Chryseolinea soli: one gene and its partner. The protein of the gene in region 1 interacts with the protein of each later gene in a pairwise test. Links are inferred from orthologs where the notes say so. Each region holds a gene or a part of one and is shown on either strand. Other genes may lie near its edges.

Region 1 (4,163 bases):
TCGATCGTGAAATCATCGGCGTCCATGAACGCCGGGAAGCGGTCGCGGAACGCCTGGAGTGCGTTGGCGCTGAGTTCGGTTGTGCGGATGGCTTCCATGCCTTCGTTGGTATAGATCGTGTCGCCTTTGGGACCGATCACCGACGAGTGGCCGTTATATTCAATGCCCTGGCCGTCCTGGCCGATGCGGTTCACGCCCACGATGTAGCTTAGGTTTTCAATGGCGCGGGCTTTTAAGAGCGTATCCCAAGCATCGATGCGGGTAATGGGCCAGTTGGCCACGTAGATGGCCGCATCATAGGAAAGCCTTTTCGAAGTGAGGTCCCACTTGTTGCGGCTCCACACCGGGAAGCGCAGGTCGTAGCAAACCAGGGGGCAGATCCTCCAACCGCGCCAGGTGCCGATGAGGAGGCTCTCGCCGGGCGCATAGGTTTTATGTTCGTTGGCCATCCGGAAAAGGTGGCGCTTGTCGTAAGTCTTAAAATTTCCGCCCGGCTCCATCCACAGCAAACGGTTGTAATAGCGGTCGTGGACCGTCACAATATAGCTGCCCAGGATGAGCGCGCCGGTTTGATCGGCCATCTGCTTCATCCATTTGAAGGTGCGCATGTTCATGTGTTCGGCATATTTCTGTGCCGACATCGTGAATCCGGTCGTGAACATTTCCGGGAGCACGATCACGTCCGTCGAGCCACTGATCTGCCAGATCTTCTCCTCGAACGACGACAAATTGGCGTCGACGTCTTCCCAGTGAATATCCGACTGAATTAAGGTGATTTTTAAGTCGTGCATGGCAGGTGTAAAATTATCCGGACCGCAAAGAAAACAAATGCCGCGGGAAATGCGAAGCGCTTTTTGGCCGTCGCATAGAAAGCGTTTAAAATCGGCGGACAGCCACGTTTTCGGGCCTTTTTATTTTTTTATGCTCCGAGCTGTTGGAAGATCGGTTCCGTTTCCGGGACGGCCTAAAGTTTCCGGAGAATTTCGCAGGCCTTAGCCAGCGTCTCTTCCTTTTTAGCAAAACAAAAACGCAGCAGCCGGTTGTCGGTCTTATCCTGGTAGAAAACGGAGACCGGGATGGCCGCCACCTTAAATTTCTGCGTCAGCTCCTCGGCCATGGCCACGTCGGGCTGTGAGGAGATGCCGCGGTAGGAGACCAATTGAAAATATGATCCTTTGCAGGGTCGCGGCTCAAAGGACGAACCCTTGATTTGTTCCAGGAAGAAATCGCGCTTTTGCTGATAGAAGTCACCCAGTCGTTCGTAGTGATCCGGTGTTTGCAGGTACTCCGCCAACGCCAGTTGCACCGGGGTGTTCACCGAAAAGGCAATAAACTGATGAGCCTTGCGCACCTCCTTCATGAGCGCCGCCGGTCCCACTGCATAGCCCACTTTCCAGCCGGTAGCGTGGAAGGTCTTGCCAAACGAAAACACGGCGAGACTTTGTGCGGCCAGCCCGGGATAGCGCAACACACTTTGGTGTGGCGTGCCGTCATAGATGAGTCGTTCATAAACCTCATCGCTCAACACGAGCAGATGGTGTTGCAAGGCGATGCGCTCCAGCTCGCGCAGGTCGGCCTCGGACAACACCGCGCCGGTGGGATTGTGCGGTGTGTTGATCATGATCATGCGGGTGCGCGACGTGATCTTTTGCCGTACCTCGGCCCAATCGATGGAGAAGTCGGGCTGGCGCATGTGGAGGTGCACCGGGATGCCTCCGTTCAAGCGGACGGCCGGGTTGTAGGAATCATACGACGGATCGAACAACAAAACTTCGTCGCCCGTGGTGATGAAAGCGGCAATGATGGAGAAGATGGCTTCCGTGGCGCCGGGCGTAACGGTGATCTCGGTTTCGGGATCAACGGTACGTCCATACGTGCGGCCGATCACCCCGGCAATGGCGTTGCGCAACGCCACGGCCCCGGGCATGGGGGCATATTGATTGTGGTCTTCCACCATGTAGCGATGCACCAGCTCGATGATCGTGCGGTCGATGCTGAAATCGGGGAAGCCTTGCGACAGGTTGATGGCACCGTAGTCCAGCGCCATCTTCGACATGACAGTGAAGATGGAGGTGCCAACGTCGGGTAAGCGCGAGGGAATATTCATGGGCAGCGGAGAGGTTGCCACGGCATTATTTTTTCAAGGGCGCGGCGATCCGGTACTCTGTGTCCACTTTGCCTTTGGAGATATCGGCCAGCTTTCCCTTCAGCAGTCGCTTCTTTAATGGTGTCAGGTAATCGACGAACATTTTTCCTTCGATGTGGTCGTATTCGTGCTGGATGATGCGGGCCTTCATGCCGTCGTAGTGCTCTTCATGGAGCACCCAGTCGGCGTCGTAGTATTTGATGATGAGGTTTTCCTTGCGGGATACTTTTTCGCGGATGTTTGGAATGCTGAGACAGCCTTCTTCATATTCCCACGGTTCGCCGGCTTCTTCCACCATCACCGGGTTGATGAAAACCTTTTTGAAGTCGGCCATGGCCGGCTCGTCGTCTATGATGGTGCCATCGACCACAAACAGCCGGATACTTTTTCCGATCTGTGGCGCGGCCAGCCCGATGCCACTGGCATTGTGCATGGTTTCAAACATGTCTTCAATCAACTGGTGCACGTCCGTGCCGTGTTCCAGGTTGCTCGCCCGCTGACGCAGCACTGGATCGCCGTACATGATAATAGGATAGATCATGGCGCAAAGGTAATAACACACAATTAATTCTTTCTCGCCCACGAAGATACTTTTGGAGCAAAATCTTTTCCGGGACCGGGCCTGAAACGGAGGAGGAGACTAGCGTTTTGCTTCCAGGAAGGATTGCAGGATGATGGTGGCACTGATCTTGTCGACGTTGCCCTTTTGCTGGCGGTCCTTTTTCTTCATCCCCCCGTCGATCATGGCGCGCATGGCCATGCTGCTTGTAAAACGCTCGTCGGCCAGGTGGACGGCCTTGTCGGGGAAAGTTTTTTTCAACGTCTCCACAAATTTCCGTACCAGCGGCGCAATGGCCGAGTCTTCGTTCAAAAGGGTCTTGGGCATGCCGACGACAAACTCGTCGACGGTTTCTTTTTTTGCGTAGTCAACTAAAAAAGTCAACAGGCCTGCCGATGCAACGGTCTCCAGCGGCGTGGCAATAATGCGCAAGGGATCCGTCACAGCAATGCCGGTGCGCTTAGTGCCATAGTCGATTGCGAGAACCCTGCCCATTGAGAAGTGTGTTGAGGTGGCAAGCTACAACAAAACTTGTGAAGTGCTTCTGGCCGATCAGCAAAAGCACGTCGTTCCGCAGGCACGCCCCTCCTCTGGCTTCGCACGATTTCAAGGAACCCCGTGGACAGCACAATTGGATCAGGCAGCATTTGATGGGACCAGCGGCCTATCGGTGTTTGCCAGGTCTTGTTCTACATGAAGCCGCACTCGAAACTCTGGATGTCTTGAATCTAAGCGTAGTTCTTTAAAAAAAATCGTGCCCGCGACATGAGAGTCACTTCTTATAATACAGCTGCACCAGCCCCGAAGGATATGTAATACTATCCATCAACTTAAAAGCCTTCCGCTCATTTAACTTCCGGAACAAAGGCAACCCATCGCCTAACAGCACCGGGTGCACCGACAGCATCAGTTCGTCCACCAAATCATTCTCCAGCAAAGGATGGATGATTTCCGCGCCACCAAACAACCAAATGCTCTTCCCTTCTTTTTCTTTCAGTGCTTCAACAAACTCAGCAATGTCGTCACGGGTGAACACCACGTTTGCATACGGTGTTGATTTTTCGGTGCGTGTGAAAACGTAGTTCGTATATTCCGGATAGGGTGCGCCATACTGCAGAAGAAGCCGGTACGATTTGCCGCCCATGACCACGGCGTCGATGCTGTTGAGGAAGTTGGTCATGCCGTAGTCGGCGTCGGCAAAGCACCAGTCGTATTCGCCGTTGGGGCCGGCAATAAAGCCGTCGAGGCTGACGGCCAGGTTCAGAATGATCTTTCGCATAGTAGGTTAAGGAACGGAACTACAACGTTGGAGATGCGTGCGCCAATATGTTTTTCGACGAAAGTTTTACCGCAGTTGTTTTACGGATGAGCCACAGAATATTTTGCCGCAATTCGCGGGAGACGTTTTTTGTCGGGACGTGAAACTGTTGACGTGTCGTTAATTCAGCTTGGCTTTTT
Region 2 (4,177 bases), 400 kb from region 1 along the record:
CCATGTTGTTTCCTGCGCAGTCTTGAACATGATTAACCGTCAGGGCATAGTCCAGGCCTGGCAGCAACGCGGAGGGCAACGTCAGGTTTAACTGGGTGAGTGCGGCATCGGCGAACGACACGCTGGCAACCTCGATGGAGGGTTCAATTTTGAAATCGGATACCCCCGGCAAGGCCTTGGCCAGTTTTTCGTCAAAAGTCAGTACCAATTCGCTCGCCGAGCCCGGCACCGCAGACAGCAGCTTGGGTCCGGTGAGGTCGGGTTTGGAGGCGAAAACGGAATTTTGTCTTCCGGGTGTTCCGCCGGTGGGGTCGTCGCTGGCCGTCCAGTTTTGGCGTTCGCTACACCGGTTGTCGGGGTCGATAATTTCCAGCGACCAACCCCCCTGTTTCTTGTCGTCGTCACCATACCAGGCGTCTGAATAGTGGACGGAATCGATGGTCAGGCCCTGATCGTCTTTTAGCATGAGGTCGTCGGCGCCGTTGTTTAGTGATGGGAAATTGGCTAGATAAATAACATTTTGAACTTGGGTAAGGATTACATTCGGCGATGCGAGCACGAGATAGTCACCGGGAAGCAAGATTTTGGAGGGCAGAACGGCCACTGAGCTGCCGTCGGTCAGGTTCCAGTTTTTTAACGAAAAGGGGTGCTGGCTGCGGTTAAAAAGCTCCACGAATTCGGTCTCCGGAAGTCCCACTTTGGGCGAGGGATCCGGAAAGATTTCCGATAGCACGATGTCTTTGGCGACCGGAGCCACCGCCTCCAGGTAGGTAAATTCCCGCCGGACGGCCGCCATATGGTTCCCGGCCAAATCCGACACCCCGGTGACCGAGATTTTTGTCGGAAATCCATTGGCAAAATCCTTGGCGAATCCCAGCACGACGGTCCGGCCATCGAGCTGAAGAATAACCGAAACCGGCTCTTCCCCGTTTGACTCCAAACTGAAGTTTCCGGAAGTCTCGGCAGAGACCTGGTCAAGATTTTCGGAGAACGTCAGCGAAAGCGTTCTGGAGGAAAGCACTTGGACGCCGCTCAGCACAGGCGGAGTTTTATCGGTGACGGCATGACCGGTTACGATGAAATTGTCGAAGAGAAATTTGTCGGAACGCGTGGCCGTAAAAACACAGGACACACCGAAGTACGCTGCGGAAAGAACGACTTGATCGTTTACGGTTCCTTCCAGCGAGCTTGGGGAAGATCCGAGGGCGGAGAAGAGCTGCCACAAACCGTTGGCGTCGCGTGTCACTTTCAAGCTCAAGGCGACGGCGGTCTGGTTTAGCAAGCCGTCTTGTCCGTCGACGACCTTTGTTGTGACAAGGCCGGTTTGCCGGTATAAACTCACATCGTCTGTCGCGCCGCCCGCTTGAATGAAATAGCCATTCAGTGGTCCGGAGAGATCGGATTGGTCGGAGGTGAGATAGATGCGAGCGTAGTTCGTGGCGGAGGGGTTGAAGTCCAGTGCGAGATCGATCTCCCAGGAACCGTCCTCCAGGGCGTTGCTCGGTGTGGAGAGATACGCCAGACCATTTGCAGGCGGAGCGATCAGTCTGAGCTGTTGGTTCACCACCTGAAAGAATGCCGACGTTCCGGACCATGCGGGCTGTTGATTGAAATCGCCGTCATCGAATGCATCCGAGAGCTGAGCGAACATTTGTTGGGTGGGGAGGGCAGCGAAAAGCGTTAGAAAAATTGCTGCTGTAAACGATTGCAAGTTTGAAAACCTGCATATTTGCATGTGGTTTTTCATAAGCACAACGGGAAAGATTAATTTTACACTTTCTAAATATAAACAAAAAATGAAACTCGCAGTAGTAGGCGCCACCGGACTCGTGGGCCAGGAAATCCTCAAAGTATTAGAGGAAAGAGGTTTTGAATTTGACGAACTCCATTTGATTGCCTCGCCGAAATCGGTAGGGCAGGTTATAAAGTTTAAGGGTAAGGACTATACCATAAAGAGCATTGAAGAAGGCGCCAAACTGGGTGTAGACATCGCGATTTTCTCAGCTGGTGGTGGCACGTCCCTGGAGTGGGCTCCCAAATATGCCGCGGCTGGCACTACGGTGATCGACAACTCGTCGGCCTGGAGAATGGACCCTACAAAGAAATTGATCGTGCCTGAAATCAATGGCCACGAACTGACCATCGACGATCGCATCATCGCCAATCCCAATTGCTCCACTATTCAGATGGTGATGGCGTTGGCTCCGCTTCATGTGAAATACAAGCTGAAGAGAATAGTAGTATCTACCTATCAGTCGGTGACCGGCACCGGTAAAGATGCCGTTCAGCAAATGATGGATGAACGCAAAGGCATCAACGGCCCGAAAGTATATCCTCACCCGATCGATATGAACGCGCTGCCGCACATCGATTCGTTCCTCGACAACGGCTACACGAAAGAGGAAATGAAGATGGTGAATGAGACCCGCAAGATTCTCGGCGATAGCACCATTGGCGTAACGGCTACTACCGTGCGTATTCCTTCTATTGGCGGCCACTCCGAAGCCGTGAACGTAGAGTTCTACGAAGACTTCAATCTGAGCGAAGTGCGCTCGATCTTGTCTACGACACCGGGCGTGATCGTACAAGACGATCCGAAGAACAACATCTACCCGATGCCGATCAATTCGCACAACCGTGATGAAGTATTTGTTGGAAGAATTCGCAGAGACGAGTCTGCTCCCAACACCCTCAACATGTGGATCGTGGCCGACAACCTGCGCAAAGGTGCCGCTACGAACGCTGTGCAGATCGCTGAGTTTATGACGGAGAACAGCCTCGTATACTAAGTCGCTAAGACCTAAAATTTTAGAAAGGCCACCCTCGCGGTGGCTTTTTTATTTGGCCTTGCCCCAGCCTCCGCCACCTGGAGTTTTGATCGTGAGTCTGTCGCCGGGTTGGATGCGCGCGCCATCCACGCCTTGAAGCTTTTCCTTCTTGCCCAATTGACGGACGATGAATTGTTCGCCGGTTTTTCCCGGTCCGCCACCCTTCATACCAAAGGGTTGAACCGTGCGATGTTGCGTGAGCAAGTTGGTGTCGAGCGCCTCGTTGAAATAAAATTCGCGGACCACGCCGTCGCCACCTTTCCATTTTCCCTTGCCGCCGGAGCCACGACGGATCTCAAATTTCTCCAGGCGCACGGGATAACGAAATTCCAAAATTTCCGGGTCGGTGATCCGCGTATTCGTCATGTGCTGATGCACCGCATCGGCGCCTTCAAATCCCGGCCCTGCGCCCACGCCGCCACAGATGGTTTCATAGTAGCCGAAGCGTTCGTTCCCAAACAGGAAATTGTTCATGGTGCCTTGGCTGCACGCGGAGAGCCCCAAGGCTTTCAACAACGTATCGGTTAGGCGTTGGCTGATTTCCGTATTGCCGCCCACCACCGCCGGCGACTTTTTGTTGTCTTCCGAAAATTTGGGGTGGAGCAAACCGGGAGGAAGAATGAGTTTCACATCTTTCAACAACCCCTCGTTCAACGGAACAGGTTCATTTACCCAGAGGCGCAGCACGTACAACACTACGCTGTTGACGATGGCCACGGTGGCATTGAGGTTTCCGGGTTGCACAGTGGCCGAGCCGGTGAAATCAAAATGCAGTGTCTTTCCCTTTTTGAAAATGGAAACTTGCAGGGGAGCGCCGCTGTCCAGAAATTCTTTCGCTTTGAATGTTCCGTTGCCAAAGTTTTTTATTTTTTGATGCATGAGCGTCGCGGCGTGCTGCTTTAGCAATTGCATATAGTGTTGCACCGTAGCAAAGCCGAATTGCTGGCAATAGTTCTTCAGCGCATCAGCGCCCAGCACAAGCGAGGCCAATGCGCCTCTTAAATCAGCGAGATTTTCCTGGAGGGATCGTGTCGGGTAGGGGCCATTTGAAAATAGCGATTCAATTTTCTCCCATTGGGGAATGCCGCCTTTCACAAGATATTGAGGCGCAATGACCACGCCTTCTTCTTCCAGGCACGTGGCATCTGCCGGCATGGAACCGGGTTTCTTTCCTCCGATCTCGGCGTGATGGGCGCGGTTGGCCACAAAGCCTACGAGTTGTTTGCGGAAGAACACGGGACGGATCAGCGTAATGTCAGGAAGATGCGAGCCGCCAAACGCTGGGTGATTGGTGATGATCACATCGCCGTCTTTCATGGGCAACGTTTTCATGACGGAACGAACACAGA

What was found.
Region 2: the proteins of def (region 1) and D4L85_RS08080 interact in binary tests that used the Escherichia coli proteins (3 or more experiments, as listed by UniProt). The link is inferred for Chryseolinea soli from one-to-one orthologs.

Annotation. Positions count from the first base shown.
Region 1 is NZ_CP032382.1:2,267,988-2,272,150, forward strand. The notes cover bases 911-3,761. They hold def (peptide deformylase), read right to left. Parts: upstream 2,688-3,761; coding sequence 2,133-2,687; downstream 911-2,132. Other genes in these bases: D4L85_RS09850 (methionine aminotransferase), read right to left, coding at 965-2,128; ruvX (Holliday junction resolvase RuvX), read right to left, coding at 2,787-3,200; D4L85_RS09865 (dihydrofolate reductase family protein), read right to left, coding at 3,478-3,761. Outside these bases: D4L85_RS09845 (amidohydrolase), read right to left, coding at 1-791; more of D4L85_RS09865, read right to left, coding at 3,762-3,984; D4L85_RS09870 (hemerythrin domain-containing protein), read right to left, coding at 4,144-4,163. UniProt on the Escherichia coli protein: Removes the formyl group from the N-terminal Met of newly synthesized proteins. Requires at least a dipeptide for an efficient rate of reaction. N-terminal L-methionine is a prerequisite for activity but the enzyme has broad specificity at other positions.
Region 2 is NZ_CP032382.1:1,872,619-1,876,795, reverse strand. Bases 928-3,792 are described here. They hold D4L85_RS08080 (aspartate-semialdehyde dehydrogenase), read left to right. Parts: upstream 928-1,796; coding sequence 1,797-2,789; downstream 2,790-3,792. Other genes in these bases: D4L85_RS08075 (hydantoinase B/oxoprolinase family protein), read right to left, coding at 2,838-3,792; D4L85_RS08085 (lamin tail domain-containing protein), read right to left, coding at 928-1,735. Outside these bases: more of D4L85_RS08085, read right to left, coding at 1-927; more of D4L85_RS08075, read right to left, coding at 3,793-4,177.